3 regions of the Mesorhizobium calcicola genome follow, and region 2 is predicted to be linked to each of the others. Evidence: riboswitches for the same ligand, from Rfam matches in the RefSeq annotation. Region 2 holds a riboswitch; each other region holds the start of a gene.
What was found. Region 2 has a riboswitch for cobalamin ahead of ACFSQT_RS30850 (DUF1636 family protein). Riboswitches for the same ligand answer to the same signal wherever they lie in the genome.

Region 1: it holds a riboswitch for cobalamin, as region 2 does, so the genes downstream of both, bluB (5,6-dimethylbenzimidazole synthase) here and ACFSQT_RS30850 (DUF1636 family protein) in region 2, are expected to answer to the same signal.
Region 3: it holds a riboswitch for cobalamin, as region 2 does, so the genes downstream of both, ACFSQT_RS00370 (DUF1636 family protein) here and ACFSQT_RS30850 (DUF1636 family protein) in region 2, are expected to answer to the same signal.

Annotation. Positions count from the first base shown of each region.
Region 1 covers NZ_JBHUGY010000004.1:41,245-48,504, forward strand. Annotated here, with positions in the region: gene ACFSQT_RS02940 (MFS transporter) at 1-1,206, opposite strand, end outside; gene ACFSQT_RS02945 (TetR/AcrR family transcriptional regulator) at 1,327-1,935, shown strand; gene ACFSQT_RS02950 (hypothetical protein) at 2,031-3,014, shown strand; partial or broken gene bluB (5,6-dimethylbenzimidazole synthase) at 3,131-3,805, opposite strand; cobalamin riboswitch at 3,809-3,987, opposite strand; partial or broken gene ACFSQT_RS02960 (histone deacetylase family protein) at 4,110-5,035, shown strand; gene ACFSQT_RS02965 (exodeoxyribonuclease VII small subunit) at 5,039-5,290, shown strand; gene ACFSQT_RS02970 (DUF2277 domain-containing protein) at 5,402-5,668, shown strand; gene ACFSQT_RS02975 (pirin family protein) at 5,709-6,629, shown strand; gene dxs (1-deoxy-D-xylulose-5-phosphate synthase) at 6,756-7,260, shown strand, end outside.
Region 2 covers NZ_JBHUGY010000055.1:33,970-41,229, reverse strand. Annotated here, with positions in the region: gene ACFSQT_RS30875 (NADH-quinone oxidoreductase subunit C) at 1-238, opposite strand, end outside; gene ACFSQT_RS30870 (NuoB/complex I 20 kDa subunit family protein) at 243-824, opposite strand; gene ACFSQT_RS30865 (NADH-quinone oxidoreductase subunit A) at 815-1,180, opposite strand; gene ACFSQT_RS30860 (winged helix-turn-helix domain-containing protein) at 1,513-2,703, shown strand; gene ACFSQT_RS30855 (DUF6348 family protein) at 2,788-3,459, shown strand; cobalamin riboswitch at 3,519-3,724, shown strand; gene ACFSQT_RS30850 (DUF1636 family protein) at 3,764-4,192, shown strand; gene cobW (cobalamin biosynthesis protein CobW) at 4,195-5,232, shown strand; gene cobN (cobaltochelatase subunit CobN) at 5,251-7,260, shown strand, end outside.
Region 3 covers NZ_JBHUGY010000001.1:60,006-67,265, forward strand. Annotated here, with positions in the region: gene ACFSQT_RS00360 (ABC transporter permease) at 1-769, shown strand, start outside; gene ACFSQT_RS00365 (substrate-binding domain-containing protein) at 835-1,818, shown strand; cobalamin riboswitch at 2,057-2,263, shown strand; gene ACFSQT_RS00370 (DUF1636 family protein) at 2,288-2,761, shown strand; gene ACFSQT_RS00375 (ATP-binding cassette domain-containing protein) at 2,797-3,966, shown strand; gene ACFSQT_RS00380 (FecCD family ABC transporter permease) at 4,038-5,084, shown strand; gene ACFSQT_RS00385 (phosphatidate cytidylyltransferase) at 5,271-6,206, opposite strand; gene ACFSQT_RS00390 (lysophospholipid acyltransferase family protein) at 6,206-6,868, opposite strand; gene ACFSQT_RS00395 (hypothetical protein) at 6,865-7,260, opposite strand, start outside.

The DNA.
Region 1 (7,260 bases), on a different contig from region 2:
GGCCGCTTCGCACCCGTCCAGGTCGCACTCAGGCGTGGCAAGGCTGCGCTGGCCAAGCAGGACCGTGGCCAGTGCGATTGTGCCTGAAGCCACCGACACCCAGAACCCGTTCTGCGCGCCGAACGCGTCGACCACCGAGCCGGCCGCGAACGAGCCCAGCGCCATGCCGATGCCGATCCCGGTAGTCACCCAGGTGATGCCCTCGGTCAGCATCGCTTCCGGCACATGCCGCTCGATCAGGCCGAATGCCGTGATGAAGGTCGGCGAGATCGCCACGCCGCTGAGGAAGACGGTCAAGGCCAGCAGAGGCACCGTGCCGGCGGAGAGCGGCAGCAATGTGCTGAGCGCGATGATGGCGATCGCGATAGCCAGCTGGCGTTGCAGCGGTGCTTTCAGATTGAGCGCGCCGACGATGATGCCGAGCACGAACGATCCCAGCGCGTAGACGCCGATGACGAGGCTCGCGGCGCCGGGTTGGCCAAGCTCCTTGGTGATCGCCACGGTGCTCACTTCCGTCGTCGCGAAGGTCGCGCCGATGAAGATCAGGGCGAAGGTGATGATCTGCACCGGCCGCAGGCGAATTGCCGAGCCGCGCGAACCATGTTCCACCGGTCGCACTTGCGGCTCGGTCGAACGCTGCAGGATGAACGCCGTCGAGCCGAAGGCGAGGAACACTGTGCTTGCCAGCATTCCCGCTTCCGGGAACAGGGCGGCACTCAGGCCGACCGACAGCGATGCGCCGGCAATGTAGACCAGCTCGTCCGCCGCCGACTCGAAGGCGAATGCGGTATTCATCTCCGGCCGCCCGCGAAAAATCTCGGTCCAGCGTGCGCGCACCATTGCCGGGATGCTGGGCATCGCCGCGGCCAGCAGCGCCGACACGAACAGCGTCCATACCGGCCAGTCCTGATTGGCCGCCGCAATCAGGACCGCGAAAGCGAGCACGGAGATGATGGTGGTCGGCACCACGATCCGTGTCTGGCCAAGGCGGTCGACCAGCCTCGATATTTGCGGTGCCACGAAAGCATTGCCCAGCGCGAATGTCGCGGAGACCGCGCCGGCCAGCCAGTATTCGCCACGCGTCTGCGACAGCATTGCCACGATACCGATCGGCGCCATCGCGATCGGCAGGCGGGCCATGAAGCCCGCAGCTGCAAAGCCCTTGGCGCCGGGGGCGCGAAAGATTTCCGAATAGGGATTTTGCATGTCCGGTTCCTCGACAAAGGCAGGTTCGACAATTACATACGAAGCGTATGATTGTTAAATAGATCATACGTCGCGTATGTCAATTGGCATACGAGGCGTATGTTAATAAGGCCAGAAGCCATGCACAAACCTCGCAAGGAGATGATTGCCGAGACGCGCGGCAAGCTGATCGCGGCGGCCCGCCATGCCTTCGGCACGATCGGCTATGCCGAAGCCTCGATGGATGATTTCACCGCGTCGGCCGGGCTGACGCGCGGCGCGCTCTATCATCATTTCGGCGACAAGAAGGGACTGCTGCAGGCGGTCATCGCCGAAATCGACGGCGAGATGGCTGCTCGGGTGACCGAGGTCGCGTCGAGAGCGCCGACCCGCTGGCAGTATTTCGTCGACGAATGCACGACCTATATCGAGATGGCGTTGGAGCCGGAAATCCAGCGCATCATGTTCCGGGATGGCCCGGCCATGCTGGGCGATCCGGCACAATGGCCGAATGCCAATGCGTGCATCGCTTCAATGACCGGTCATCTGACGGCGCTGCAGGAGGAGGGAGTGGTCGTCTCCAGCCTCGACCCCGAGACGGCCTCGCGGCTGATCAACGGCGCGAGCAGTCAGGCGGCGCAACGGATCGCCAATTCGAATGACCCCGAAGCGACGTCGAGGAAGGTGGTGACGGCGTTCAAGCAGCTGCTTGAGGGTCTGCTCAAAAAGCCGGATCCGCAGCCGAACTGAAGTCCCCACCGGCGACCTGGAGCCACTGCCCGCGATTGACAATAGCCGGTTTGAGCGCATCCTTTCCCGCCATCTCTTAGGGGGAGATTCGGGGCATGTGGGATTTCGATATCGGCAGGTCGGTGTCCATCATGATGCGGACCTGGCCTTTCATTGTCTTTCGCATGATCGTCTATTTCGGCATCACGCTGGCCTATATCGTGGCGACCGGGACGGGCGCCTCGGTTGGCTACGGCGTCGGTCATATCTCCACCGATCCCGACGGGCCGCTGTCCTTTGCCTTGTGGGGCGGCGTGGTCGGCTTCGGCGTCGTCTCGATCGCCGTCTACTGGATCCGCGAATACATCCTTTACGTCGTCAAGGCCGGCCATATCGCCGTCATGGTCCATCTGATCGACGGCCGCGACATTCCCGACGGCCAGAACCAGATTGCCTACGCCAGGGACATCGTGACCCAGCGTTTTGCCGAGGCCAACATCCTTTTCGTCGTCGACCAACTGGTCAAGGGCGCCATCCGCGCCATTACCGGCCTGATCGGCGGCATCGCCGCCTTCCTGCCGATACCGGGCCTGAGCGGCCTGGTCAGCTTCATCAACACGGTGATCCGCCTGTCGCTGACCTATGTCGACGAGATCATCCTCGGCTACAACATCCGCATCAATTCAGCCTCGCCGTTCGAGACGGCCCGGCAAGGCGTCGTGCTCTATGCCCAGAACGGCAAGACCATGGTCAAGAATGCCGTCTGGCTGGCGGTCATCATGTGGGGCGTGTCCTTCGTCATCTTCCTGTTGATGCTGGCTCCGGCCGGCGCCATTCTTTTCCTCATGCCCGGCCAGCTCGCCGGCTGGGCCTTCGTGCTCGCCATCGTCTTCGCCTGGGCCTTCAAGGCAGCCTTCATCGAACCCTTCGCCATCGCCTGCCTGATGCAGGTCTATTTCGGGACCATCGAGGGCCAGGTGCCCGATCCCGCCTGGGACGCCCGGCTGGCCGAGGCGTCGTCGAAGTTCAGGGAACTCAAGGACAAGGCGCTGGCCTCCTTCGGCGGCTCGCGCTGGGGCACGGCCGGCGCGACAGGCTGACCAGCCGCGGTCGCCGGTGCGGCATCGGCGCCGTTGAGGCGCGCCACGGTCGATTTGAGCGGCGCTTCGCCTTGCCCGGAAAAGGTCTCGCTCATGATCAGCTCCGGCAGCGGCAAGCGGCGTCCCCAGCCGTGTGCTTCGAGATCCGGTTTCGGCGCGAACTCTGAGACGCGGCCGACGCAGAGATAGGCGACCGGCGTCACATGCTCGGGAATTGACAGCAGGCTTTTCAACGCCTGCGCCTCGATGATGCTGACCCAGCCGACACCGACGCCTTCGGCGCGCGCCGCCAGCCAGAAATTCTGCACCGCGCAGACCGTGCTGTAGAGGTCCATCTCCGGATTGTGCCAACGTCCCAGCGGCGAACCCTTCGAGCGCTGGCGGTCGCAAGTGATGCAGATGTTGAGCGCGCTTTCGCAGATGCCTTCAAGCTTGAGTTTGCGGTAGAGCGCCTGCCGCTCCTCTCCGATGGCCGGCAATTCCTGCTCGCGCGCCGCCAGGAACAGGTCGCGCACTTTTTCCCGTCGTCCGGCGTCGCGAATGACAATGAAGTTCCATGGCTGCATGAAGCCGACCGATGGTGCGTGATGAGCCGCAAGCAGCAGCCGCGCCAGCACGTCGTCGTCAAGCGCGGTGGGCAGGAAATGGCTGCGGACATCGCGGCGCGTGAACACGGCGCGATAGACCGCATCGCGCGCACTCTGGTCAAACCCGTCGCCAATAGAGGCGGTCATGTGTTCGGGCATCGCGTGTCCCCTTGCGATTGCAATCCATTTCATCCGCCTGACCATGCGGATGACGATGCCTGCCAGGCCGGTCTTCTGGCTCGGGATCAACCCGCGTCCGGTGCCTTCCCGTCATCGACAGTGGCATTTACCGGCGCGGTCCCCCTCACAGCGTTGGGCACGCCACGGAATTCAACCGTGTTCCCGATTCTCCCGCTTGCGCGGGCACCAGGCAGTGGCGGCGACCTTACGCCGAAGTGCTGAGGACGCCAATGCCCGCAGCGACACCAAAGGACGCAGGCGTGATTTTCCCCCAGTCATTGCGTCGGCGCGCATGGCCATTGCGCCCATAGATGCCTAGATTAGGACAATGGTCACTCGTCTCTACACCATCCGATCTTCCTCGAACACATCACGCCGCCCGGCCATCCCGAGCGGCCCGACCGCTTGCGCGCCATTGAACGCGTGCTTGACGACGAGGCTTTTGCCGCGCTCGATCGGGTCGAGGCGCCGGAGGGCGACGACGCCACCATCCTCTACGCGCATCCCGCCGATTTCGTCGCCCGCGTCCGCGCCGCCATTCCCGACACCGGTATCGCCCGCATCGACGCCGACACCACCGCCAGCCCGAAGAGCTGGCAGGCGGCGATAACCGCGATCGGCGCCGCCAACGCCGCCGTGGATGACGTTTTCACAGGCCGCGCCGACAATGTCTTCGTCGCCGCGCGGCCGCCCGGCCATCATGCCGAAAAGACCACGGCGATGGGCTTCTGCCTCTTCAACACGGCGGCGATCGCGGCGCGCTATGCGCAGAACAAACATGGCGTCGAGCGCGTTGCCGTCGTCGACTGGGACGTGCATCACGGCAACGGCACGCAAGATATTTTCTGGGACGATCCGTCGGTGCTCTATTGCTCGACGCACCAGATGCCGCTCTACCCCGGCACCGGGGCAAAGAACGAGACCGGTGCCGGCAACATCGTCAACGCACCTTTGGCGCCACAGACCGGCAGCGAGGTTTTTCGCGATGCTTTCCTGTCGCGTGTGCTGCCGGCGCTCGACAATTTCGCCCCCGACCTGATCATCATTTCGGCCGGTTTCGATGCGCATCACCGCGATCCGCTGGCCGAGATCAACCTGACCGAGGATGATTTCGACTGGGCGACCGGCCAGCTGATGCAGCGCGCCACGCGCCACAGCGGCAACCGGCTCGTCAGCCTGCTCGAGGGTGGCTACGATCTGCAGGGACTGGCATTTTCGGTCGCCGCCCATGTCGGGCGACTGATGAAAGGATGAATGATGGCTGGTGAGACCAACGAAGACGTCAAGGCGATGAGCTTCGAACAGGCACTCGACGCGCTGGAGAAGATCGTCGATGATCTGGAGCGCGGTGACGTGCCGCTCGACCAGTCGATCAGGATCTATGAGCGCGGCGAGGCGCTGAAAGCACACTGCGACCGGCTGCTGAAGGCCGCCGAGGACAAGGTCGAGAAGATCAGGCTGTCGCGCGATGGCAAGCCGGTTGGAACAGAGCCGCTCGACGCGGACTGAGGCGCGATCCGCACGATGGTCTCGACTCACCGGCTTTTGGACATGATCATGGTCGAGGATAGCAGCCGTCCCGATTGAAACGGCTTCAGGACAAGAGAAGGTTCGGAAACGATGTGCAGAAACATCAAGACCCTGTTCAATTTTGATCCGCCGGCAACCAATGACGAGGTGCGCGACGCCGCACTTCAGTTTGTCCGCAAATTGAGCGGAACGACGCGGCCTTCAAGGCAGAACCAGCACGCCTTCGATCATGCGGTCGAAGCCATCGCGGCATCGGCGCGTGAGCTTCTCGATTCCCTCGAAACCCATCAGCATCCTCGCAATCGCGAAGAGGTGGCGGCCAAACTGCGGGCGAAGGCGGCGATCCGCTTTGCCTGATGCGGCCGAAGCGGTCCTCGACCGCTGACAAGGAGAGTCCATGAGCTTCTTTCCCGGGAAAGACCCTGAAGTCGGCGACGCCTTTGCCAGCGACCAGATCGAGCTGATGGTCATCCCGAACGCCAAGGACATTGGCGGTTTCCAGGTGCGCCGCGCTCTGCCGACCGCCAAAAGGCGGCTGGTCGGGCCTTTCATCTTCTTCGACCGCATGGGCCCGGCGATCCTGCGCGCGGGCCAGGCGCTCGATGTGCGTCCGCATCCGCATATCGGTCTGTCGACGGTCACCTATCTGTTCGACGGCAAGATCCGGCATCGCGATTCGCTCGGCACCGAAATGGTCATCCAGCCCGGTGACGTGAACCTGATGACCGCCGGTCGCGGCATCGTCCACTCCGAGCGCACGCCGGAGGAACTGCGCGGCGCGCCGATGTCGGTCTCCGGCCTGCAGACATGGCTGGCATTGCCGGACGGCAAGGAAGAAGTGGCTCCGGTGTTCGAGAACACGGCTGCTCTGCGGCTCCCCGAGATCGACGCCGAAGGCGTCAGCGGCCGCGTCGTCATCGGTGATTTCCAGGGACTGCGGTCGCCGGTGAGGGCCGACTCCGAGACGCTGTATGCCGATATGCGTCTGGCACCCGGTGCAAGTGTGAAAATCCCGGCCGATGCGGAAGAGCGCGCCATCTACACGCTCGAAGGCGAGGTCTCGATTTCAGGCGACGTTTTCCCTGCTGAACGCTTGTTGGTGTTCCGGCCCGGTGACGAGATCGTCGTATCGTCGGAAACCGGCGCGCATTTCATGCTGTTCGGCGGTGCCTCGCTCGGCTCCAAGCGCTACATCTGGTGGAATTTCGTCTCGTCCTCCAAGGAGCGCATCGAACAGGCCAAGGAAGAATGGAAGACGGGCCGCTTCGATATCGTTCCTGGCGATGAGGAAGAATTCATCCCGCTGCCGGAAAGCTGATGCAAGTCGCCCAAAAGTGGCCCGGTTTTGGGGCCTAAAGCCTGATCCGCGTCACTGACACGCATTTACTTTCGCCGGCCGCCGGCCTATCCCGCCCATGAACAGAAAGCCTGAGCAGGCCTACCCGTGAATTCAACGCCGCATACGCCGCTTCTCGACAAGGTCCGCATCCCGGCCGACCTGCGCACGCTTGCCGAGAGCGAATTGCCGCAACTGGCATCCGAGCTTCGTGCCGAGCTGATCGACGCCGTGTCACACACCGGCGGCCATCTTGGCGCCGGCCTTGGCGTGGTCGAGCTGACGGTGGCGCTGCACTATGTCTTCAACACCCCGGATGACCGGCTGATCTGGGATGTCGGCCACCAGGCCTATCCGCACAAGATCCTGACCGGCCGCCGCGACCGCATCCGCACATTGCGCCAGGAGGGCGGCCTGTCCGGCTTCACCCGTCGCGCCGAGAGCGAGTACGATCCCTTCGGCGCCGCCCACTCCTCGACATCGATATCGGCGGGCCTCGGTATGGCCGCTGCTCGCGACCTCTCCGGCGGCCGCAACAATGTCATCGCCGTGATCGGCGACGGCGCCATGTCGGCCGGCATGGCCTACGAGGCGATGAACAATGCCGGCGCGC
Region 2 (7,260 bases):
ACAACAGGTGATAGACGACGTCGAAGCGCTTGGCCCGCGACGGATAGTCGGCGCCGCAGACGTCGATGATCGAGATGAACTGGCAGCGCGCATCGTCGCGCAGGAAGGTCATCACCTCGACCAGATCGCGCGGCTCGACGTGAACGGTGAGCTCGCCATAGGCGATCACCGCGTCGTTCACGCGGCCGATCAGCTTCTCGCCGAGATAGGTCGACAGTTCGCTCAGGGATGCGGTCATGGATTTACCGTTCGATCGTGCCGGTGCGGCGGATCTTCTTCTGCAGGAGAAGAATGCCGTAAAGCAGCGCTTCGGCGCTCGGCGGGCAGCCGGGCACATAGATGTCGACCGGCACGATGCGGTCGCAGCCACGCACCACCGAATAGGAATAGTGGTAGTAGCCGCCGCCATTGGCGCAGGAGCCCATCGAGATGACGTAGCGCGGCTCCGGCATCTGGTCGTAGACCTTGCGTAGCGCCGGCGCCATCTTGTTGGTCAGCGTACCGGCGACGATCATGATGTCGGACTGGCGCGGAGACGCGCGCGGCGCGACGCCGAAGCGCTCGCTGTCATAGCGCGGCATCGAAGTGTGGATCATCTCGACCGCGCAGCAAGCGAGGCCGAACGTCATGAACATCAGCGAACCGCTGCGCGCCCAGGTGATCAGCGCTTCCGTCGAGGTGACGAGAAAGCCCTTGTCGGCCAGCTCGTTGTTGATCTCGAGGAAGAAAGGATCGTCCGCCCCCACCGGCCTGCCGGTGTTGGGATCGATCAGGCCCTTCGGCTTCGGCGCGACGAGCGTGCCGGAACTGTCGTTCAATCCCATTCCAGCGCTCCTTTTTTCCATTCATAGGCAAAGCCGATGGTCAGCACCGCCAGAAAGACCATCATCGACCAGAAGCCGAGCATGCCGATCTTCGAGAACGACACCGCCCACGGAAACAGGAAGGCCACTTCCAGGTCGAAGATGATGAACAGGATCGACACCAGGTAGAAACGGATGTCGAACTTCATGCGGGCGTCGTCGAACGAGTTGAACCCGCACTCGTAGGCGGAAAGCTTTTCGGGATCGGGATTGCGGTAGGCCACCAGGAAGGGGGCGGCCAGCAGCGCCAGGCCGACGACCAGCGCCACGCCGATGAACAGGACGATGGGCAGGTATGAGCTTAGAAGTGCGTTCATGCTCGGCTTTCCGTTGGCGCCAATCCACTTTGATTACAGCACCGGACCCTAATGCGGAAGCGTGACAGTTTAACCGCTGAACCGTTTTAAGGGCCTATGCTGCAACGCGGCGAGGGTTAGCGCAGCACTTCCAGCGAAGCAAGTCAAACCTTGTTCAAAACGCTGACCTGGACGGCATATCCTGGGAAACTGGTCCGATCCGCTCCTGGTTGATTTCCTTCACATTTTACTCCACTTTTGTCTCCTGACATGGTTGCCGCCAGAACCCTGCTAGCATGGGCCGGAATCACCCATCAGCCCCTCGGTCAAATCACCCTCAGAGTGACATCAGCATGAAGGAAAAGATCTCGCTTGCCACGGCCCGGCGCATCGCGCTCGCCGCCCAGGGGTTCCTCGATCCCCACCCCGCCGGCACGCCCGACCGCCGCCATTTCGCCCGTGTGCTCTCCCGCACCGGCCTGCTGCAGATCGATTCCGTCAGCGCGGTGGTGCGTGCTCATTATATGCCGCTCTATTCCCGCCTTGGCCCCTACCCGCTCGCCTTGCTCGACAACGCGGCCGTGACGCGCAAGCGCACGGTGTTCGAATACTGGGCGCACGAAGCCTCCTTCCTGCCGGTCGAGACATACCCGCTCATGCGCTGGCGTATGCAACGGGCCGAAAACGGCGACGAAATGTATCTCGGCCTCGCCAAATGGGGCCGCGAGCACGCCGCCTATATCGAGGAAATCTATAGGGAAGTCGCCGAGCGCGGTCCGATCGCCGCTTCCGCGCTCGAAGGCCAGAAAGGCTCCGGCGGCTGGTGGGGCTGGAGCCATGCCAAGCACGCCTTCGAATGGCTGTTCTGGGCCGGGCGCATCACCACGGCGCACCGTCGCGGTTTCGAGCGGTTCTATGATTTGCCGGAGCGCGTGCTGCCGCAGGCGATCCTCGATCTGCCGATGCCCGCCGCCGAGGACGCGCACCGCGAATTGCTGCGCATCTCGGCCCGCGCCCACGGCGTGGCGACGTCAGGAGATCTGCGCGACTATTTCCGCCTGTCGCCCGCCGACATGAAGGGCCGGCTGGAGGAACTGGTTGAAACAGGCGAGTTGTTGCCGGTGCGCGTCGAAGGCTGGGACAAGCGGGCTTATCTTCACAAAGACGCGCGCCTGCCACGAAAGATCGAGGCCCGTGCCCTGCTGGCGCCGTTCGATCCCGTCGTCTTCGAGCGGTCACGCACCGAGCGGCTGTTCGATTTCCACTACCGCATCGAGATCTACACCCCTGCCGAAAAGCGCCAATACGGCTACTACGTCCTGCCGTTCCTGCTCGGCGACAGGATCGTGGCACGCGTCGACCTCAAGGCCGACCGGCCCGCTGGAGTGTTACGCGTCCACGCCGCCTACGCCGAACCCGGCGCGCCGCCTGAGACCGCCGCAGAACTCCTCGAGGAACTGAAGCAGATGCAGGGCTGGCTTGGCCTTGAGCGAATGGAAGTGACGCCGGCTGGGGATTTGGGGCCAGCGCTAGCAATTCGGTAACATGGCCAACCGCAGTAACTTCTGCCATAGACGCTTCAACAAGCTTGATAGGTTTTGCAATGGCGTTCGCACAAAGTGCTGGACATGATCCATGGTGCGCTGATTGCACATGGAATGGATGCAATACGTAGAGAACAAGACGTTACGCTCCAGTCGAGGCAACTTCGTTTTGAGGCTGAGATTTTCGAGACGGGCACTAGCGGTAGGCTGGTTCTCGAAATCTACATCTTCTCTCCGCTGCTTGACGTTCAGCCGGTCATTGAATCCTTCGCTGGCTTCGGTGACACACGCGAAGAAGAATTGAATCAGGCGTTTGAAAAATTTCTCCGAGGGGTTTTCCATGTAGCCATTGAGGGACTGGCTGATCATGTCTGCGACAACATGCAGGCCGAGGTAGAAATTTGGCAGCAGACTATTCCCAGCTGGAAGATCTGGCGAAAAAATGCCCCCTGGAAGATCTATGGCGGACCGGTCATCTCCCAGGCCACAACCGAGCTTTGCTCGCTGAACCGGGGTTATCCAGCATTCTATGCCAAGCTGGAAAAGCTGTTCACGGCTTCCGCGTCCCCTGGCAGTCATTTTGTACGTACCTTTGTGGCAGGCTTGAAAGGCGAGCCAATTAGTGTCGAGGTCCTTCTCGACAACGCGGTTTGGCAAGAAGGACAGGATCTGGCCCGCAACCATGACTGGGATTATGGCGATGGCTATCAAGCAATCCGTCAAGTTATCCTGGCTCTGCCGGTTGGCGGCTCGTGAGAGCCTTGGGCCGACATCGCCATGTCGTAGCCGTGCGTTGACACAACTCCCCGCAAAAGCCTAAATCCGGTACAGATGGTCCTCTGCCAGCAACGGCAGGGGCTAAGAGGGAATGCGGTGCGGGACAAAAATCCCAAATCCGCGGCTGTCCCCGCAACTGTAAGCGAAGAGCCAAGGCCGAAAGCCACTGGGGCGTTCCCGGGAAGGCGGCTACCCAAGGCGATGACTCGCGAGCCAGGAGACCTGCCGTCTGCGACATTAGAATCCGATCGCCCGGCGGGTTTCCGGGCAAGGAGCCCGATTTTTGGATCATAACGGCAGTATTTCGGCTGGTGCAGCGGATGTTTCGTCCGCCGATGGCGATGCGTTGTCCGGCGTCACCGTCATCGTCTGCGCCTCCTGCCGCGACGAGACCGGCTCCGACGGCCACCCGCGTGCCGGGGAACTGCTCGCCGACGACACGCGCCGCGCCGCGGCGGAGGAAGCGATCCGGGTCCGCACTGTCGAATGCCTCGGCAACTGCAAGCGCCGCCTCAGCGCAGCGATCCTGCGCGACGGCTGCTGGAGCTATGTCTTCGGCGATCTGACCGCGACCAGCGGCGCCGACCTCGTCACCGGCGCCAAACTCTTCGCCACCTCCACCGACGGACTGATCCCATGGCGCGGTCGTCCCGATAGCCTCAAGCGCGGCCTCGTTGCCCGCATCCCTCCCCTCGACCTGTTGAAGGACTGATCATGACTGCCTCCGTCTCCCGCGTCCCTTGCACCGTCGTCACCGGCTTCCTCGGCGCAGGCAAGACGACGCTGGTCCGCCATCTCCTGGAAAACGCCGGCGGCAAGCGCATCGCGATCATCGTCAATGAATTCGGCGACATCGGCATCGACGGCGAAATCCTGAAGAGCTGCGGCATCGACACCTGCCCGGAGGAAAACATCGTCGAACTGGCCAATGGCTGCATCTGCTGCACCGTTGCCGACGATTTCGTGCCGGCGCTCGACCAGATCCTGTCGCTGGTGCCGAAAGTCGACCATATCCTGATCGAGACTTCGGGCCTGGCGCTGCCCAAGCCGCTGGTCCAGGCTTTCCAGTGGCCGACGGTGAAAAGCCGCGTGACGGTCGATGGCGTCATCGCCGTGGTCGATGGACCGGCGCTGGCCGAAGGCCGTGTCGCCAACGACATGGACGCACTCCAGGCACAGCGCGCGCAGGACGAGACGCTCGATCACGACGATCCGGTCGAGGAAGTCTTCGAGGATCAGATCGCCTGCGCCGACCTGATCATCCTGTCGAAGAGCGACCTGATGGACGCCGCCGGCTCGATCCGCGCCAACGCCATCATCAACGAGCACATCTCCCGCGCGGTAAAGATCGTGCCGACCTCGCAAGGCAAGGTCGACCCATCGGTGCTGCTCGGCCTCGGCCTCGCCGTGGAAGACGACATCGAAAACCGCAAAACCCACCATGACGACGAGCTCGACCACGAGCATGATGACTTTGACTCCTTCGTCATCGACATCCCATCGATCGCCAACCCTGATGAGCTGGCAAAACGCGTCGCCACCGCCGCCGAGGAAGAAAATGTGCTGCGCGTGAAGGGCTTTGTCGAGGTCGGCGGCAAGCCGATGCGGCTCCTGCTGCAGGCCGTCGGACCGCGTGTCAATCACTATTACGACCGCGCCTGGACGGCGCAGGACGACCGCCGCTCGCGCCTGGTCGTCATCGGACTGAAGGGGCTGAACCGCCCGGCCATCGAGCGTATACTCGCCGGCTGACGCAAACCACGGATCGCGATGCACATCCTCACCACGACCTCCGCCTCACTCGACGACCTCGCCGAGCCGGTCGATCTGCGGCAGACGCCGGCGGATGTGGTGGCCCTGTCCTTCACCGACAGTGATCTCGCCGGACTGGCCGCAGCCTGGAAGGCCAATGCCGGCCGCCTGCCCTCGATGCGGCTGGCGGCCCTGCGTGACCTGCGCCATCCGATGTCCGTCGACCTCTGGGTCGACAGCGTCGCCCGACACGCCAAGGTCATCCTCGTGCGCATCCTCGGCGGCTACGACTGGTGGCGCTACGGCTGCGACCAGCTTGCCTCGATCGCCCGCGCGCACGGCATCAAGCTGGCGCTGCTGCCCGGCGAATGCCGCGACGAGGATTTGCGCCTGATCGAAGCCTCGACGCTGCCGCGCGAGGAATTGGACGGCCTGCTCGACTATTTCCGCGAGGGCGGTCCTGCGAATATGAGCGCGCTGGTGCAGAAACTGGCGCGGCTGGCGGGGTCTGAAGCAGCAATTTCAGCGCCGGTCGCGGTACCGAAGGCGGGATTTTATGAGCCGGGACTTGGCGTCGTTGATGATCCGAGTGCTTTCCGGATATCGAAGAGCGGTAGCGACGCCGACAATTTCCGTGTTGCCGCCCGCACCATCCCCATCCTGTTCTACCGTTCGATGCTGCTGGCCGCCGATGTCGCACCGATCGACGCGCTTTTTGAAGCGCTGCGGCAACGCGGCATCAACCCAGTCCCCATCTTCGTCTCCAGCCTCAAGGACCCGGCGTCGCTGGCGTTCGTGGAAACCGCACTGGCCGCACTACAGCCTGCCGCCATCATCACCGCGACCGCCTTCGCTTCAGGCGCCGAACCCGGCGTCGAAACCCTGTTCGACCGTGCCGGCGTGCCTGTCTTCCAGGTCATTGTCGCCACCACCCGCCGCGACATCTGGGAAAACAACCAGCGTGGGCTGGCGCCCGCCGACCTCGCCATGCATGTCGTGCTGCCCGAACTCGACGGCCGCATCCTGGCTGGTGCTGTTTCCTTCAAGGGCGAGAGCGAGGTCGATCCCGTACTTGGTCACCGCGCCTTCGCCAACCGGCCGGAGCCCAACCGCGTCGCGCAGGTCGCGGACCGCGTAGCAGCCTTCATCCGGCTGCAGGAGACGCTCCGCGCCCAACGCAAACTGGCGATCCTGGTCCCCGATTATCCGAGTGCGCCCGGCCGCACCGGCTATGCCGTCGGCCTCGACGTGCCGTCCAGCGTGCTGGCCATGCTGCATGACCTGAGAGAGCTGGGCTACGCCGTTGACGGGATTCCGCAAACGCCGCGTGAGCTGCTGGATTTGCTGGAGCGCAGCGATACCGGGCTGAAACTGGAGGACTATCTCGACTTCTCGAAGGAACTTCCCGTTCAGGCACTCGCTACGGTCGAGGCAGCATGGGGCGCTGCCGATCCTTCACCCTCCCCCTTGTGGGGAGGGTCGGTTCGCGACATTCGCGAAGCGGGTGGCGCGAAACGGGGTGGGGGTAGCGGCGCTCTACCCCCACCCGGCCCTGCGGGCCACCCTCCCCACAAGGGGGAGGGTAAGCACTTCCCCTTCCGCGCCGCGACCTTCGGAAACGTCACCGTGGCGCTCGCCCCCGATCGCGGGCGCTCGAGGGATCGCCGCGCCGATTATCACGATCCGACGCTACCGCCGCGCCATGCGTTGATCGCCTTCGGCCTTTGGCTGCGCAAGTCGCTCGGCGTCCATGCGCTAGTCCATGTCGGCGCCCATGGCACGCTGGAATGGCTGCCGGGCAAGACGGTTGCGCTCTCGGAAAACTGCTTTCCCGAAATCGTCACCGGTCCCCTGCCCGTCGTCTATCCCTTCATCGTCTCCAACCCCGGCGAAGCGGCACAGGCCAAGCGGCGCATTGCCGCCGTCACCCTTGGCCATCTGCCGCCGCCGCTGACCGGCGCCGGGCTGGACGAGGACCAACACCGGCTCGAACGGCTGGTCGACGAATACGCCCAGGCCGACGGTCTC
Region 3 (7,260 bases), on a different contig from region 2:
GCTCGGGCTCTCCAGCGTCGTCACCGCATCGATGATGATCTCGGGCGGCTTCGGGCTCATCCCCACCATCCTTGCGGTGCTCGTCATGGGCATCGCCTTCGGCGTCATCCAGGGCACCATATCCAGCCGCTTCCGGCTCGAGCCGTTCATCGTGACGCTCGCTGGCCTGCAGGCGGCGCGCGGACTGGCGCTGGTCGTGTCGGGCAATCAGTACATCAACATTTCCTATGGCGACGGACCGGGGCTGGCGCCACCGGTGTTCGCGGTGCTGGGTGAGCGGCTGTTCAACAACACCGTGCCTGTGGCGACGATCGTGTTCATCGTCTTTGCCGCGATCGCCACGATCGTGCTCAACACGACGCGTTTCGGCCGCTATGTCTTTGCCGTCGGCGGCAACGAGCGCGCGGCGCGTATTTCCGGCGTGCCGGTGTCGATGGTCAAGATATCGGTCTACGCCATCACCGGCTTTGCCGCCGCACTTGCCGGCATAGTGCATGCTGGCCAGTTCAATTTTGGCAGTGCCAATGACGGCATGGGCTACGAGCTTACCGCGATTGCCGCCGTGGTCATCGGCGGCACCAGCCTGTTCGGTGGCGCCGGCTCGATGGTCGGCACCGTCGCCGGCACCATTATGCTCGGCGCGCTCGCCAACATCCTTCAGCTCAACAACATCACCCCCGCCATGCAGCTGCTCGCGACTGCCGCGATCATCGTGCTGGCGGCAGTGCTTCAATCCCTCGTTCGCCGCCGTGAGGGTTTGGGTCGTTAGGAGGTTGGCGGCAGCAAGTGGAAGTCAACCAAGGTCTGGCTCCGGCCCGACGAGGAGGAGAGAGTATGAAAACCACAAGACAAAGGCGTGCCCTCAGGGCCGCGCTTCTGGCAGGCGCTGGCCTGTGCATCGCGGGAGCCGCCCAGGCTGCCGACCCGATGGTCAAGGCCTGCGCCAAGGACGGCCAGTTCATCATCGGCTTTTCGCAAGCCAACAATGCCGAACCCTATCGCCAGCACGTCAATGACGAGTTGACCGCGGCGGCCAAGGAAGTGCCGGGCTTCACGCTGCAGATCGCCGACGGCGCCGGCAACGTCAACACGCAGACCTCGCAGGTCGACAATTTCATCACCCAGAAGGTCGATCTGCTGCTGATCTCGCCCTTCGAGGCGGCACCGCTGACGCCGGCGGTCAAACGCGCCATGGATGCCGGCATTCCGGTCATCGAACTCGATCGCAAGACGGTCGGCGATCCCGGCAAGGACTACACCGCTTTCATCGGCGGCGACAATTACAAGATCGCGCTCGAGGCGGGTAAATATACTGCCAAGACCCTGCTGCCCGATGGTGGCGAAGCAGCCGTACTCGAAGGACTGCCAAGCTCTACGCCCGCAGTCGAACGGCTGAACGGCTTCAAGGATGGCGTCAAGGAGAATGCCAAGATCCAGGTCGTCGCCGAGCAGGCCGCCGACTGGGTGCCGGACAAAGCCCAGACCGCCTTTTCGGCTATGCTGCAGGCGCACCCCGACATCAAGGTGCTTTATGCCTCGAACGACATGATGGCGGCCGGCGCGCTGCTAGCCGCCAAGGGCGCCGGCAAGGACGTCAAGATCATCGGCACAGATGGCTTGCCAGGCCCGGCCGGTGGCATCGAGGCGGTGGCGAAAGGCGACTGGGCGGCGACCTTCACCTATCCAACTGGCGCCAAGGAAGCGATCGAGATGTCGAAGAAGATTCTGCTCGATTGTGCGACCTCGGTGGATTCGACGGTCACAGTCGACACCACCGCGATCACGCCCGAGAACGCCAAACAGCTCTCCGGCAAGTAAGCTCAGATTGTCCGATCCAGGGCGGGGTTCCAGACCCCGCCCTGCGCGCGTTCGCAACCCTCACCGGCAAGTCGAAATGATCACGACAGACAGCGACATGATGTATCTCTCTAAGAGTTCTGTTATTACATAACAAGAGGGCGTTGCATATGCGCGTTTTCTGACGAGGCCGCCGGCTCCTGCTTCGACGGTAGCAGGTCTGGTCGAAAAAGAATCGTTGCGACCCGATCGACGGAAATCTACGGTGGCCGGTGATGGTCCCCAAGCTGAAAGGCAAGGGGTGAAAAGGGAACACGGTGAGGCCTGTTCGGGTCGAAGCCGTGGCTGCCCCCGCAACTGTAAGCGGCGAGCAAAATCCACAAATGCCACTGGCCGGCAAGGCTGGGAAGGCAGGATGGCGCAACGACCCGCGAGCCAGGAGACCTGCCATCAGCATGAGTTAACCGGACGGGGTGTGCCGGGAGGAGACATGGACATCGGTCTTGTCGGCCGATTCGCCAGCTTCCTTCCGTCGCCAGTTTTGGAAAGTGACGGAAAGTTGGACGGCGACACCGATCGTATTCACCGCATCATTGTCTGCACGCTTTGCCGCGACGTTCCGACAGGGATCAGGTCGGGTGAAAGCCTGTGCGCCGATTTGCGTTCCCGGCTCTCGGCCCACCATGAACCCGCGGCGGCGCATGGCTTCACTGTCGAGGGCGTGGCTTGCATGGCCGGCTGCGCGCGGCCCTTGACGGTGGCCTTCCAGGCATCGGGCAAGGCCGCCTATCTCTTCGGCTCTATCGATGCGCAGGCCGATGTCGGCGATCTCGTGCGATTTGCCAGACTCCATGCTTCGCTCGCCGATGGCTGGTGCAATTCGGGACAGCGTCCGGCGGGCTTGGCCGGCAAGACGCTGGCGCGCATCCCGGGTCCGGGCGATCCGGCGGGCAACTGCCGATAACAGCGCCGGTTCTCGAAGCGCGTGACCTGAGCGCCGTGGCGAATGGCCGAGATCTGGTCCATGAGGTCAGCCTCTCGGTGGCCGTGGGTGATCGCCTTGCCATCATCGGTCCCAACGGCGCCGGCAAGACGACGCTGCTGCGCATGCTGTCGGGCATGCTGCGGCCAAGTTCCGGGGAGGTGAAGCTTGGCGGGCGCCGGCTGGAGAGGATTTCGGCCGCCGAGCGGGCGCTGCATATCGCCGTGGTCGGTCAGACCGACCAGCCCGATCCGCGGCTGGCGGTGATCGACTATGTCGAGCTTGGCCGGGTTCCGCACGCCGGCCGCAGGCGCAGGAGCGACGAACGCGATATTGTCGTCGACGCACTGCGCAGGACCGGTCTGCTGCCGCTGCTTGGGCGAACCATCGGTTCGTTGTCGGGAGGTGAGCGCCAGCGTGCCCAGCTGGCGCGCGCCATCGCGCAGGAGCCGAGGATCCTGTTCCTCGACGAGCCGACCAATCATCTCGACCCGCGCGCTCGCGGCGAACTGCTCGAACTCGTGGCCGGCTTCGGCATGACCGTGATCGCGGTGCTGCACGATCTTGCCCTGGTGGCACCCTTCGCCACCAGGGTCGCGGTGATGAACAATGCCCGCCTGCAAGCGTTCGCCGCGCCGCGCGAAGCGCTGACCCAACAGCTGATCCACCAGATTTTCGGCGTCGACGTCTTTCGTTTGCGCCATCCGACCGAAGACCGCGAATTGACGGTGTTCGAGGTTCCGAACCGCGCCGCGCCGCCATCCTGGAAGACTGAGCTCGCAGACATCACCGTCAAGGTCGGCGACCGCAAGGGCACGCGGGTGTTCCTCTATGATTCCGGCGAGGACAAGCCGTTCACCGCGGGCAGGTTCGCCATTCCGAGCGCCATGATATCAGCCGCCGGCGGCGACAACATCATGGCCGACATGGACACCAGCTGGGGCAATACGGATTGGGAAACCGTGGCGTCGCGCAATCCGCAATTCCTCATCCTGCTCGATTACCAGGACGGCGGCGGCTACAAGAAACTGCTCGACTTCCTGATAGCGCATCCGGCCATGAAAGAAACGGACGCCGTCAAGAACGAGCGTTTCGTCGCCCTGCGCTATGCCGAGCTGACGCCTGGACCCGCCAACATCGAAGCCATCGACAAGATCGCCAAGGCGATGCATCCGGAAGCGTTTTGACGCATGTCGCCCAAAAGTGCGCAGCGGTTTTGGGGCAACGACCTGCATGAAAAGGTCCTGAAGTGCGTCGCATGAGTCCAGATGAATGCGACGCACTTCCAGGCTTGCGACATAAGACATTCGCACTGGCCATGATGCTGGGAGCGGCGGCGATCGCCGCTCTCGCCTTGCTGTCGATCGCCTATGGCTCGACGCTGATCCCGTTGACGGACGTCGTTGCTGCGCTCGGCCATGCGATTGGGCTCGGCGGGCACGACGTGTCCGGGCCGGTCGGCAAGATCGTCGTCGATCTGCGGCTGCCGCGCACGATCCTGGCCATCTGTGTCGGTGCCGGCCTGGGCATTGTCGGTGCGCTGCTGCAGACGGTAACCCGCAACGACCTTGCCGATCCATTCCTGTTCGGCCTGTCGTCGGGAGCCGCTGCCGGCGCGGTGTCCGTCATCACCGTCTTCGGCGACAGTTTTGGTATCTGGACGCTGCCGGTCGCGGCCTTCACCGGCGGCATACTGGCTGCGGGCGTCGTCCTGCTGTTGGTCGCGCGGGTGAGGGGGCAAGGCCCGGAGCGGCTGATCCTCGCCGGCCTTGCCGTCTCGTTCATGTTTACCGCCTTGACCAACTATCTGGTCTTTGCCGGCGACCAGCGCGCTGCCCATTCGGTGCTGTTCTGGACGATGGGCGGTCTTGGCTTGGCGCGCTGGGACAATGTCTGGCTCGGCGCGCTGGGTGCCGGAACCATTCTGGCCTATGCGCTGTGGAACCACCGCCGGCTCGATGCTTTCCTGGCCGGCGAAAATGCGGCCGAAAGCCTTGGCGTGCCGGTGGCGCGGATGCGCACGATGACCTTTCTCGTCGCCGCGTTCTCGACGGCGGTCCTGGTCTCGGTCGCCGGCGTCATCGGCTTCGTCGGGCTGATGATCCCGCATCTGTCGCAGCCGCTCTCCGGTCCGCTGCATCTGCGCCTGGTTGCCAGCTGCGCTGTCTTCGGCGCGGTGCTGTTATTGGCAAGCGACCTTCTCGCGCGAACCTTGCTGCCGCCGCAGGAATTGCCGATCGGTATCATCACCAGCTCGGTCGGCGCGTTCTTCGTCGTCACCATGCTCGTCCGCAACCGGCTCTGATCGGGGTCAGCCTAGTCGTAGTGGGCAAGAGTTCGCCGGTTCGGAGCTTGTTTCGAAAGTCACTCTGGCGAGCCATATGATGGTGGTTTCGAGAACCGGAGCGGAGCGGACATTTGGGTCCGTGAGCACCGGAAGCGCAGAAACCACCATCAGATGGCCGCCGGAGTAGAGTTTCCAAACAGGCTCTCAGACCGTCCAGAAATAGCGCACAATGTGAAAGAAGACCGGGGCAGCGAAGACCAGGCTGTCGGTGCGGTCCATCATGCCGCCATGGCCTTCGATCAGATGGCCCCAATCCTTGACGCCCTGGTCGCGCTTGATGGCCGAGGCGACCAGCCCGCCCAGAAAACCCATTGAGCAGGCGACAAAGGCCACGGCCGCCGCCTGCAGCGGCGAGAACGGCGTCACGAACGACAACAGCGCACCGAGCAGGCTCGCCGACACCAGTCCGCCGATCAGGCCTTCCCAGGTTTTCGATGGCGAGACGTTCGGCGAAAATCGGTGTTTTCCAAACAGCTTGCCGAAGATGTACTGCAGCACGTCGCTGCCTTGCACGACGATGATCAGGAAGGCGATCAGCAACAGGGTGCGGCCTTCAAAGCCCGGTACATTGAGTGTCAGCAGCGCCGGAACATGGCTGACGCAATAGACCGAAATCATCACCGCCCATTGCTGCGCGGCGATACGCTCGAGGAAGCGCTCGGTGTCGCCATGCAGCGCGGTGATGGCCGGCATCAGCAGGAAGCAGTAGACCGGAATGAAGATGACGAAGAGCCCGTACCAGGCAGTCCACACCAGCCAGTATTGAAACGGGATGATGATGCCGAACATGCCAAGCAGCACCCAATGGTCGCTGCGGCGAGTGTGTGTCAGCGTCACGAATTCGCGCAGGGCCGCAAACGAAATCAGCGCGAACAGGATGGTCATGCCGTAGCGGCCGAAGAAGAAGGCGACCGTCATCAGTGCCACCATCACCCACCAGGCGTTGATGCGCTGGGTGAGATTGACCAGCGTTGAACTGAGCGGCTTTGGCGCCCGCGCCGAAAGTATGGCGGCGACGATGCTGGCGGTCGTCAGCACGGCCAGCAGGCCGACGATCAGAATGGAGATCTCGTGGCGCATCAATCGTCTCGCTCGGGGCGCGGGTTGAGCACCAGAAGCGTGGCGTGGGCGCGCTCGAGAAAGGCGCGGCGTTCTTCGCCCGGGGCCACCGCCACCGGCGCGCCGAAAACGACGCGACACAGCAGCGGCACCGGCAGGAACTGGCCCTTGGGCAGCACGCGCGACATGTTCTCGATCCAGCACGGGATCAGCTCGACCTCAGGCCGCGCCATCGACAGATTGTAGAGCCCGGAGCGGAAGGCCAGCAGCGGCTCCTCGGTCATGTTGCGGGTGCCCTCGGGAAACAGGATCAGCGAGTGGCCCTGGTCGAGAACCGACAGCATGATCTCGATCGGGTTTTCCTCCGGCCTGGTCCATTGCCGGTTGATGAGCACCGACGACAGCATGTCCTCGGCGATGAAGCGGCGCAGCCACGACTTTCCCCAGTATTCGCCGGCAGCAACCGCGTGGGTGATCGCGCGCTCCTTTTCGCTCAGGCAGGCCGATAGCAGGATGAAGTCGCCATGGCTGGTGTGATTGGCGAAATAGATGCGCTGCCGGTCGGACGGCAGGCTGCCATTCCAGATCGGACGCACCCCGGTCACCACCCAGGCCAGCGCCGAAAGACCGACGGAGGTTACTGTCTGCAGCAAGGTGAAGGTCTTGAGCGAAAGCTTGTTCATCGCGGCGCCCAAAACCCCGCCGTCAGCAACGCAGCGGCAAACAAAGCGAGCGCGGCGCGCTGCTTGAACAACAAGCGGCTTGTACCGGCCATGCGGTCCTGGAGCGAGCGTGTCGTGGAGGGGGACGACTTCAGGCGCATGCGCGCCAATATGTCATCCACAGCGGCACCACCGGAAGCCTCGTCATCGTAGCTGGCCATCAAGCGGAACAAAAACGCATCGAACGCCAGAAGCGCCGATAGCGCCAACACGGCAGCCGCGCCTGCGGCTGAAACTGACAATGCGGTGCTCGCACGCAAGGTCTCGAAGGCGCCGCGTCCAGACGCAGCCAGCGGCGCCAGAACAGTGGCGGCCACCACAACCGCGGCTGGCCATGCGGCCTGCTTCATCAG